2 regions of the Paenibacillus sp. P3E genome follow, and region 2 is predicted to be linked to the other one. Evidence: riboswitches for the same ligand, from Rfam matches in the RefSeq annotation. Region 2 holds a riboswitch; the other holds the start of a gene.
The links. A riboswitch is a leader RNA that binds a small molecule or an ion and turns the genes downstream of it on or off. The one in region 2 is predicted to bind cyclic di-GMP.
Positions count from the first base shown of each region.

Region 1 (4,111 bases), on a different contig from region 2:
GAACTTATCGGCATCGCCGTGTATGAACAGTATCGGCACCCGGGCTTTGCGGATCTGCTTCAGCGCCGAAGCCTCTCCGAAGAAATACCCTGCCTTGATGCGGGTGATGAGGCTCGCCATATGTACAAAAGGAAAGCTCGGCAGATGGTACATCCGCCACAGCTGGTAAGACAGCTGCGCTTTGACAGAGGTATATCCGCAGTCAGCTACGATAACTTTTACCTGCGGCGGAAGCTCTTCCCCTGAAGTCATCATCACGGTTGCCCCGCCCATGGATATCCCGTGCAGCACAATCTGTGCCTCCGGCCCGTCCTCCGCGAGAATGTACCCGATCCACTTCAGATAATCCCGGCGCTCCGGCCAGCCGAATCCGATATAATCCCCCTTGCTGTCGCCATGTCCACGGGCATCGGGAATCAGCACATTATAGCCCATGGTCTCATAATAAATTTTGGCGCATGCCCCCATGTCCTTGCCTTTACCGGAATATCCGTGAGCTATAATAGCGGTCCGCCCTGCGGCACGCTCAGACGGCAGATAATAACCTCGCAGCGTCAGCCCGTCATCAGATGTAATTTCAATATTTCTGAAGGTGTGACGGGATACCCACTCCGCCCCTTCCCCCCAGGATGCCCCGGCAACCGGCGGGTCTACCTTAAGATCAGGAGTCTTGGCCAGAAACTCCTTCGGCGCCCGCTTGATCGCAACTCCATAAAAAAAGAATCCTGCATAAGTCACACCACCAGCAATAATCAGCAAGGCGGCAATTATAATTACACTCCACATGTTTGTCACCTTTCTTCGATAAAATGGAATCCCACTTCAGTGTGGCCTTAGCGCTACCCGATTTTCAGCATAGTATAACATGGCTCGAGACCAACTGGAAATGTAGCTGAATTCTGGCAAAATTCATAAAATGACCAAACAAAAGAACAGGACACCTCCATGGTGAAGGGGCCCTGTTCTTTTCACTTGTTATACTGCTGTAGTTATCTTTTTAACCCGCTAAAATATAGTATTCCATTATTTATAACAGTTGCATTTACTTTTACCGTTTGCGTTTATTGCTTCTTGCTGTTCTGCTGAGGAGCAAACCCAAGCCTGCTATTCCCAGACCAGCGATGTAATAAGGTGCCGGACTGGATTCCCCGGTCTGCGGCAGCTTGTCGGGTGTATCCACACTTCCCAAAGGAATCTCATCATCTAGTATCACTTCATCCCCAGACTTCGGTGTTGCTGTTGCTGACGGAGCAGGGGCAGGAGCTGGTGTAGGCTGGAGTGATGCTGTCGGCTGAGATGGAGCGAGCGTTGCCACCGGCCCCAAAGGTAATGGATCATCATTAATTACCGTATCATCTACAATCGTACCGATTATCGTTGTTGGCGTTGGTGTTGGCACAGTTACCGGCACGAAAATGACAGTAGTGTTTGACGTTGGTGTCGGTGTTACTACGCTTGTAGGTGTAGGCGACGGGTTCACCACCGGTGTTGGTGACGTTGACGCGCTTGGTGTTGGTGACGTCGACGCGCTCGGCGTTGGTGATGTTGATGCGCTCGGCGTTGGTGACGTCGATGTGCTCGGCGTTGGTGACGTCGACGCGCTCGGCGTTGGTGACGTCGATGTGCTCGGCGTTGGTGACGCGCTTGGTGGCGCTGTCGGTGTTGGTGTTGTCGATGCGCTTGGTGTTGGCGACGTCGATGCGCTTGGTGTTGGCGACGTCGACGCGCTCGGCGTTGGCGACGCGCTTGGCGGCGCTGTCGGTGTAGGCGTTGCCGATGCACTCGGCGTTGGTGACGGCGATGCGCTTGGTGTTGGCGACGCGCTTGGTGGCGCTGTCGGCGTTGGCGTTGCCGATGCACTTGGTGTTGGTGACGTCGACGCGCTCGGCGTTGGCGATGCGCTTGGTGGCGCTGTCGGTGTTGGTGACGTCGACGCGCTCGGCGTTGGCGATGCGCTTGGTGGCGCTGTCGGTGTTGGTGACGTCGACGCACTCGGCGTTGGTGATGTCGATGCGCTTGGTGTTGGTGACGCGCTTGGTGGCGCTGTCGGCGTTGGCGTTGCCGATGCACTCGGCGTTGGCGTTGCCGATGCGCTCGGCGTTGGCGACGTCGATGCGCTCGGTGTTGGTGATGTCGATGTGCTCGGTGTTGGTGACGCGCTTGGTGGCGCTGTCGGCGTTGGCGTTGCCGATGCGCTTGGTGTTGGTGACGTCGATGCGCTTGGTGTTGGTGACGCGCTTGGTGGCGCTGTCGGCGTTGGCGTTGCCGATGCGCTCGGCGTTGGCGACGTCGATGCGCTTGGTGTTGGTGTTGGCGATGCGCTTGGTGTTGGTGATGTCGATGCGCTCGGTATTGGTGATGTCGATGCGCATGGCGTTGGTGACGTCGATGCGCTTGGTGTTGGTGATGTCGATGCGCTTGGTGTTGGCGATGTCGATGCGCTTGGTGTTGGTGATGTCGATGCGCTTGGTGTTGGCGATGTCGATGCGCTTGGTGTTGGTGTTGGCTTTATAGGTGGTTCCGACCCGTCATATGGATAGTGGTGCATCTGCACATAACCACTGAAAGCTTTTGCGATTAGAGTGCCGTGAAGTTCTGCGTGATCATAAAAGACGCTGGCATGAGGAGCCAGTATGGTGCCTTCAATGGTTGTATTCCCAATATTCAAAGAAGCAGCTTCATAGAAATTGAACAGTACCTTACGGGGTTTGCCTCCCCAGAATTGAAAATTAGGAATCTTCACTGAGCTTCCGCTCACATTAATAACCACGGTGGCATCACCAGTTATATTGAACTGCAAGCCATTGGCATCAGCTAAATCTGCAGCGGCCAAATGAATGACATTATAGGAATCCGGAGCGTTAATGGTGATCTTCCCGTATTCTTTTACAAAAGGCTGTGTCTGCGGCAAAGCGGCTAATTCATCCGAACGCTGTATCAAAAACTGTTCCTCGGCTGCAAAATCAATCGGGGTTCCCTTCCGGGGAGTTTCCTTAAGGTCTGCACGTGTGTTGGTTATACTGCCGCCATATACTGCTGCGCCATATATTGTACCGTCTGTTAGACTGAGATTCTTGCCTGCAACCAGCACATCCCCGCCAGGCGCATCCTTGGATACACCGTATCCTTGCAAAGTAATATTCCCTTCAGCCGCAAGCCTTCCATGAATCTGATCATAAGATTGCGTGAAATCCCCAAATATAAATGCGTTAAAATTGCCGGCAACGCCCAAAACAGGTGTAGGGGTATACGGCATATTGGCCGCTGCGCTAACGTTCCATCCCCAGGTAATCGTACTGCCCAATACCAACACCCCTGCCAGTAGCAGAGCTGCTGCCTTCTGTGTTCTTTTTTTCAATCGCATGCACCTCCTAGTAACTTATTCTATGATTTCGCCAAAAACATATAACAACAAAAAAACCGCCACGAAGGGTTAGCTTCACGGCGGCCGGACGATCATAGCCCCTGCTTGCGGGCATTAGATTCCTGACTTTGCGTCCTGTCCTTTCGAACAGTTTGCGTTTATACATGATGGTGTGTAATTTGGCGATTCTTATGTAGTCTATGACAATTGTTACTTTCGAACTAGTTCCAGTTTATCCCTCAGATACCCCTATTGTCAATCTATTCCTTTAGTATTTTTCCAAGTGCTTGGCACACACAGATATTGGACAACCCCTTTATACAGAAGGGATTATTGCTTTCACACACCATAGCTTCACTCTGGGATACGAATAGCATCAGATCTAAGAGTTACTCTTAAACGTCCCAAACCTGTATTTTATCCGTAATTTAAAATATTAAAAAATAGTATTTTTGAACTATACGAGTACTATTCTGCATACTTGCAATATAACAAAAGAACTGCCACGGAAACAACCGTAAGCAGTTCTTGATCCACCTCTATGTATGCTATATGCGCTCTCGTAATCAGACAATGCGAATATAGCTGATTGGTATGTTACAGCAGTTGAATCCAGCCAATCATCGACATCCATAACGGAATGCTCAAAAATAGACCAAATGCCAAACCACGGCGGAGACTTCCTTCATGACTCATCATCATTCTCCTCTTTGGGGTGCTTTATTTTCTTACGCTTTAATCTTTAAT
Region 1 is NZ_LVWH01000019.1:10,501-14,611, forward strand. It holds gene A3842_RS04085 (alpha/beta hydrolase) at 1-786, opposite strand, end outside; gene A3842_RS33160 (LPXTG cell wall anchor domain-containing protein) at 1,049-1,411, opposite strand; gene A3842_RS33165 (hypothetical protein) at 1,353-2,372, opposite strand; gene A3842_RS33170 (hypothetical protein) at 2,359-2,514, shown strand; partial or broken gene A3842_RS33690 (choice-of-anchor A family protein) at 2,537-3,364, opposite strand; cyclic di-GMP riboswitch class I at 3,441-3,531, opposite strand.
Region 1: another riboswitch for cyclic di-GMP. It lies ahead of A3842_RS33690 (choice-of-anchor A family protein); the one in region 2 lies ahead of A3842_RS27175 (flagellar assembly protein A).

Region 2 (4,111 bases):
GGCAAGGTTCTTAGCTGCTTCTCTCAGACTGGAGATCTCTTGGATCAGCAGCTCAGAAAAGCTGCACAGACGGTGGTGTGCGGCGCCGAACGCTCCGGCATACAATTCACTATCGACGGCCTTGCCGCTGATAAATATACTGCCTGTTGCTGCAATTCTGGAATTGTGAACGTCACCGTATATGTATACATTACCCAAGGCTTCAATCACCGTGTTCTTGTTCAGAGGATGAGCTGCAATGACATCTCCCGGGAACCTGATGGTGGCTGGTTCCACGGCATCATTCTGCGGAACCACATAGGTTTGGGGGAAATCAATCGTTTTCACAAAGGTTCCGTTTCCGGTAATACGCGGTCTGCCTTTACAGCGGGCAGAGATCTGTCCCCCCGGAAGCAGTGACGCATAATGTCCGGTCAATAGAGTAAGGTCCCGCGGCGGGGGCGGGGGAAGGACACCTCCGTACACGGTGAATCCAGGCAGGCCCTCTTGGGGTGGCAGCTTCTGTGCAAACACTTCGCCTTCCTGGACAGTAAGGAATTCACCGTGGCAGGATTCATCTTCAGAAAGGCATGTCCCCTTAAATGCATTTTCTATTTTCTTCGGAAACAGCAGCTCCAGCCTCGCATTGGTCCCGGGTACGGGAGCCTTGCCTTCTGCTATGCAGACAGGAAGATAGGTCGGGTTGTTCAGCTCCTCATAGAGAGCGGGGATGTTGAGCGAGCTGACAATGGAGCTTTTCTCAAGGCCAGACATAATCTGCGCTATCGACAGAACGGACAACAAGGAATCACGGTTCATTTCTGCACGTACAGTGACATTGGCTGAAGCCGGACTGTTGACCAGGTTCCAGGCATATCTTTCGGCACGGTAAAGCGTAAAGTACACTTTGAGCTTATCATCGGATACGGTAATCTGGTATTGTGGCTTCTCGCAAATCTCCCAGGTGAGATCATCTGCAGACGTGATTGGAGTTGGCTCTGTGAGGGTTTGTCCATTGATCTTAAGAATTACGGGATGGACAGCTGAAATTACAGCCGGCATGCCGCCAGGCAGAGGAGGGGTGATGAAAATTTGGTTGTTCTGGATAATGATAACGCCGTTCTTCGCTCTGTCTGTTCCGCCAAACGTCTGAGCATCCACAGAATAAAGATCCATGAGATCGTGCTTTCCAAGAAGCATGGAAGCAATGAACTCGTACCGTGAACGTTCGATAATATGCTGCGGCATTCTCGTAACCTCACTTTTCGTATAATCAATGGTATCTGTACAGAAAGAACATCATGGAGCCGTGATGCGATATCTTGGGATATCCGACCAAATGGCGTCTCTATTGGCAACCTGGCGACCATAAAACAGCAATAACTGTACTCTTAGGCCCATGGCTTTGCGTCCTGTCCTTTCAGACAGTTTGCCTTTAGGAATAGATCAATGATATATACTCAGTACAAGGCCCATTTAAATCGACTACAATCGACAAAAAAATGGTCAATACTGGCACTCTGTCCAATAAAAACTTCAGCAAACAACATTAATTCTAGTACTTAAGTAGCGAATTTTCAACTGGAATAATTGATTTAGACTATAAATAATGATAAATGTAACTAATTGTTGATTTATTGTAAATTAAATGTAATTAAGGATTTTTTTCTGTTTATTGAATTCTAAACTAAAAGGGGATTTAGCGGGGGATTATGGCCGATACTCCAGAAAAAAAGGACGCTCCCAAGCCTAAAGCTTGTGGGAGAGTCCTTTTTGTATGAAGTGTATAGCGCGGGCTGCCTCAGTCTTGCTGTTCTGCGGTGCGGCTGATATCACCACGTAGTCGGCCTGTTCGATTTCCTCCAGCACCCGGTTCAGGTGGGAGAAGACCGCGCCGAGATCGCGGATGGAGGTCAGTGAGCATTGTCCCTGCAGCTCCGAGAACCAGGCTAGCTGAAGATCACGGGCCCGGCGCAGTGACTCGGGAAGCGAATGCTGACTTTCGGCATCTGAGAGTGTTTTGGTACCATAGAGCGCGATACAGTCTGCGGTGGCAGTTACGATCTCTGCCATCCAGTCAGCCGCAGCATGATGTGTTGGCAGCAGCGCAATTTCTGAGCTGATCTCCTTGACATAGCATTGTATTTGTTTGAGATGTGCAGTGGCCTGGGAGAGTCCGCGAAGCTCGCTGCGGCACTGGTAATGCGTTAGGGTATAATGTAGTTCCTTTTGCTGTTGCTCGCTCTTGGCCAGCAGCGAAGCGGAACGTGCCAGCGTATCCGAAACCGGAGGCGCTCCCCGTCCGCCACCCGCAAGGCCGCTTAGGGCATCAGCCAGCAGCAGACTGCCTTCGAGTGCCAAGCCTTTCACCTTGACGAACCCCTTAGGCGGAACGATAATCATATTGATGATTAGCGCAATAATGACTCCGATAAGCGTTTCGGCGACCCGCCACTCGATATAATGGTCATGATAGAAGGTAAGGGCCAGAACAGAGGTTACACCGACCTGGGAGATGGCTTGGATATTAATCCGGCAGGCAGTAGCGACTCCGATGCCAACCAGCAGCATCAGCAGAATGGAGAGCGCTCCGACATCGAAGAATCGTCCCACGATCAAGCTCACAATTCCGCCCAGCACAACGCCGGTCATCCGGTATACACCTTTTTCAAAGGAAGCCTTGACGCTTCCCTGAGTGATCAGAATTGCCGCCAGTGGAGCGAAATATAAGTAGCTGTCCTCGTACAGGGTGTGCACCGTCAGCCAGGAGAGTGAAGCAGCCAGTGTAACGCGTATCATATATAAAGACAGTCCGAATTTCTCCAGGCGGTCCTGTAATCCTTCGTTCATGAGGGTCATCTTCTTTCAGGTTATTAAGAGAAAAAATGAAATGACTTTCAGCCGTTTTCATTATAGCACCGCAAAACGGGCCGGAAGAGCCTTAATTTTTACGAACTTGTTAAGTTTCCGGTGCTGATTTTCACCAATGAATGCTATCGCATATATAGGACTTATCCTTTATGCTGTATATTATGGAAGTATGTCGAAGGAAGGGGGGAACTGTCGCTTATTCGCGCTGAGCATGCCATTTCGATTTCCTCCCGCAAGAAGCGGGTAAAATAGGTTGTATTACATAAGGTAAGGGAGGTTGTTAGCTATAGCTACCCCGGAAGGCACTATTATTTCTTTTGACCAGGTGGTTAAACAATACGACGATGAAGAGCCGGTACTAAAAGGCGTCAGCTTCGAGATCGAACGCGGCAAGTTCTATACCCTGCTGGGCCCTTCGGGCTGCGGCAAGACGACTATTCTGCGGTTGATCGCCGGCTTCGCCGAACCCACGGAAGGCTCGATCGTTCTCAATGGCCAAATGATCAACCACATTCCTGCCAACGAACGCCAGGTCAATACGGTTTTTCAGGATTATGCCCTGTTTCCGCACCTGAACGTATTCGAGAATGTGGCCTTCGGACTGCGTATTAAAAAGCTTAAGAAGGATGTGATCACGCAAAAGGTGCAGGAAGCGCTGCGCTTTGTGAACCTCGTAGGCTACGATCAGCGCGCCATTAATGAAATGTCCGGCGGACAAAGACAGCGTGTAGCGATTGCCCGCGCCATCGTCAACGAGCCACAGGTGCTGCTGCTGGATGAGCCGTTATCTGCGCTGGATCTGAAGCTTCGTACTGAGATGCAATATATTCTGCGGGAAATGCAGCAACGGCTGGGTATTACCTTTATCTTCGTGACCCATGACCAGGAAGAGGCGCTCGCGATGTCGGACTGGATCTTCGTCATGAACGGCGGACGGATCGAACAGAGCGGCACGCCCAATGATATTTATGATGAGCCAATCAACCGCTTCGTGGCCGATTTCATCGGAGAGTCGAATATTGTGCCGGGTGTGATGATTGACGACTACCTCGTGGAGTGGGGCGGGCACCGGTTTGAATGTGTCGATGCGGGACTCAAACGGAATGAAGCGGTAGAGATTGTCATTCGTCCTGAGGATCTGGAAATCGCCACACTTGAGCAGGGCAAGCTGCGTGTGCGCGTAGATTCCCAGCTGTTCCGGGGTGTACACTACGAGATCAGCTGCTATGATGAATCCGGCCATGAGTGGCTGGTCCATTCT
Region 2 is NZ_LVWH01000213.1:3,301-7,411, reverse strand. It holds gene A3842_RS27175 (flagellar assembly protein A) at 1-1,227, opposite strand, end outside; cyclic di-GMP riboswitch class I at 1,330-1,423, opposite strand; gene A3842_RS27170 (FUSC family protein) at 1,729-2,829, opposite strand; gene A3842_RS27165 (ABC transporter ATP-binding protein) at 3,128-4,111, shown strand, end outside.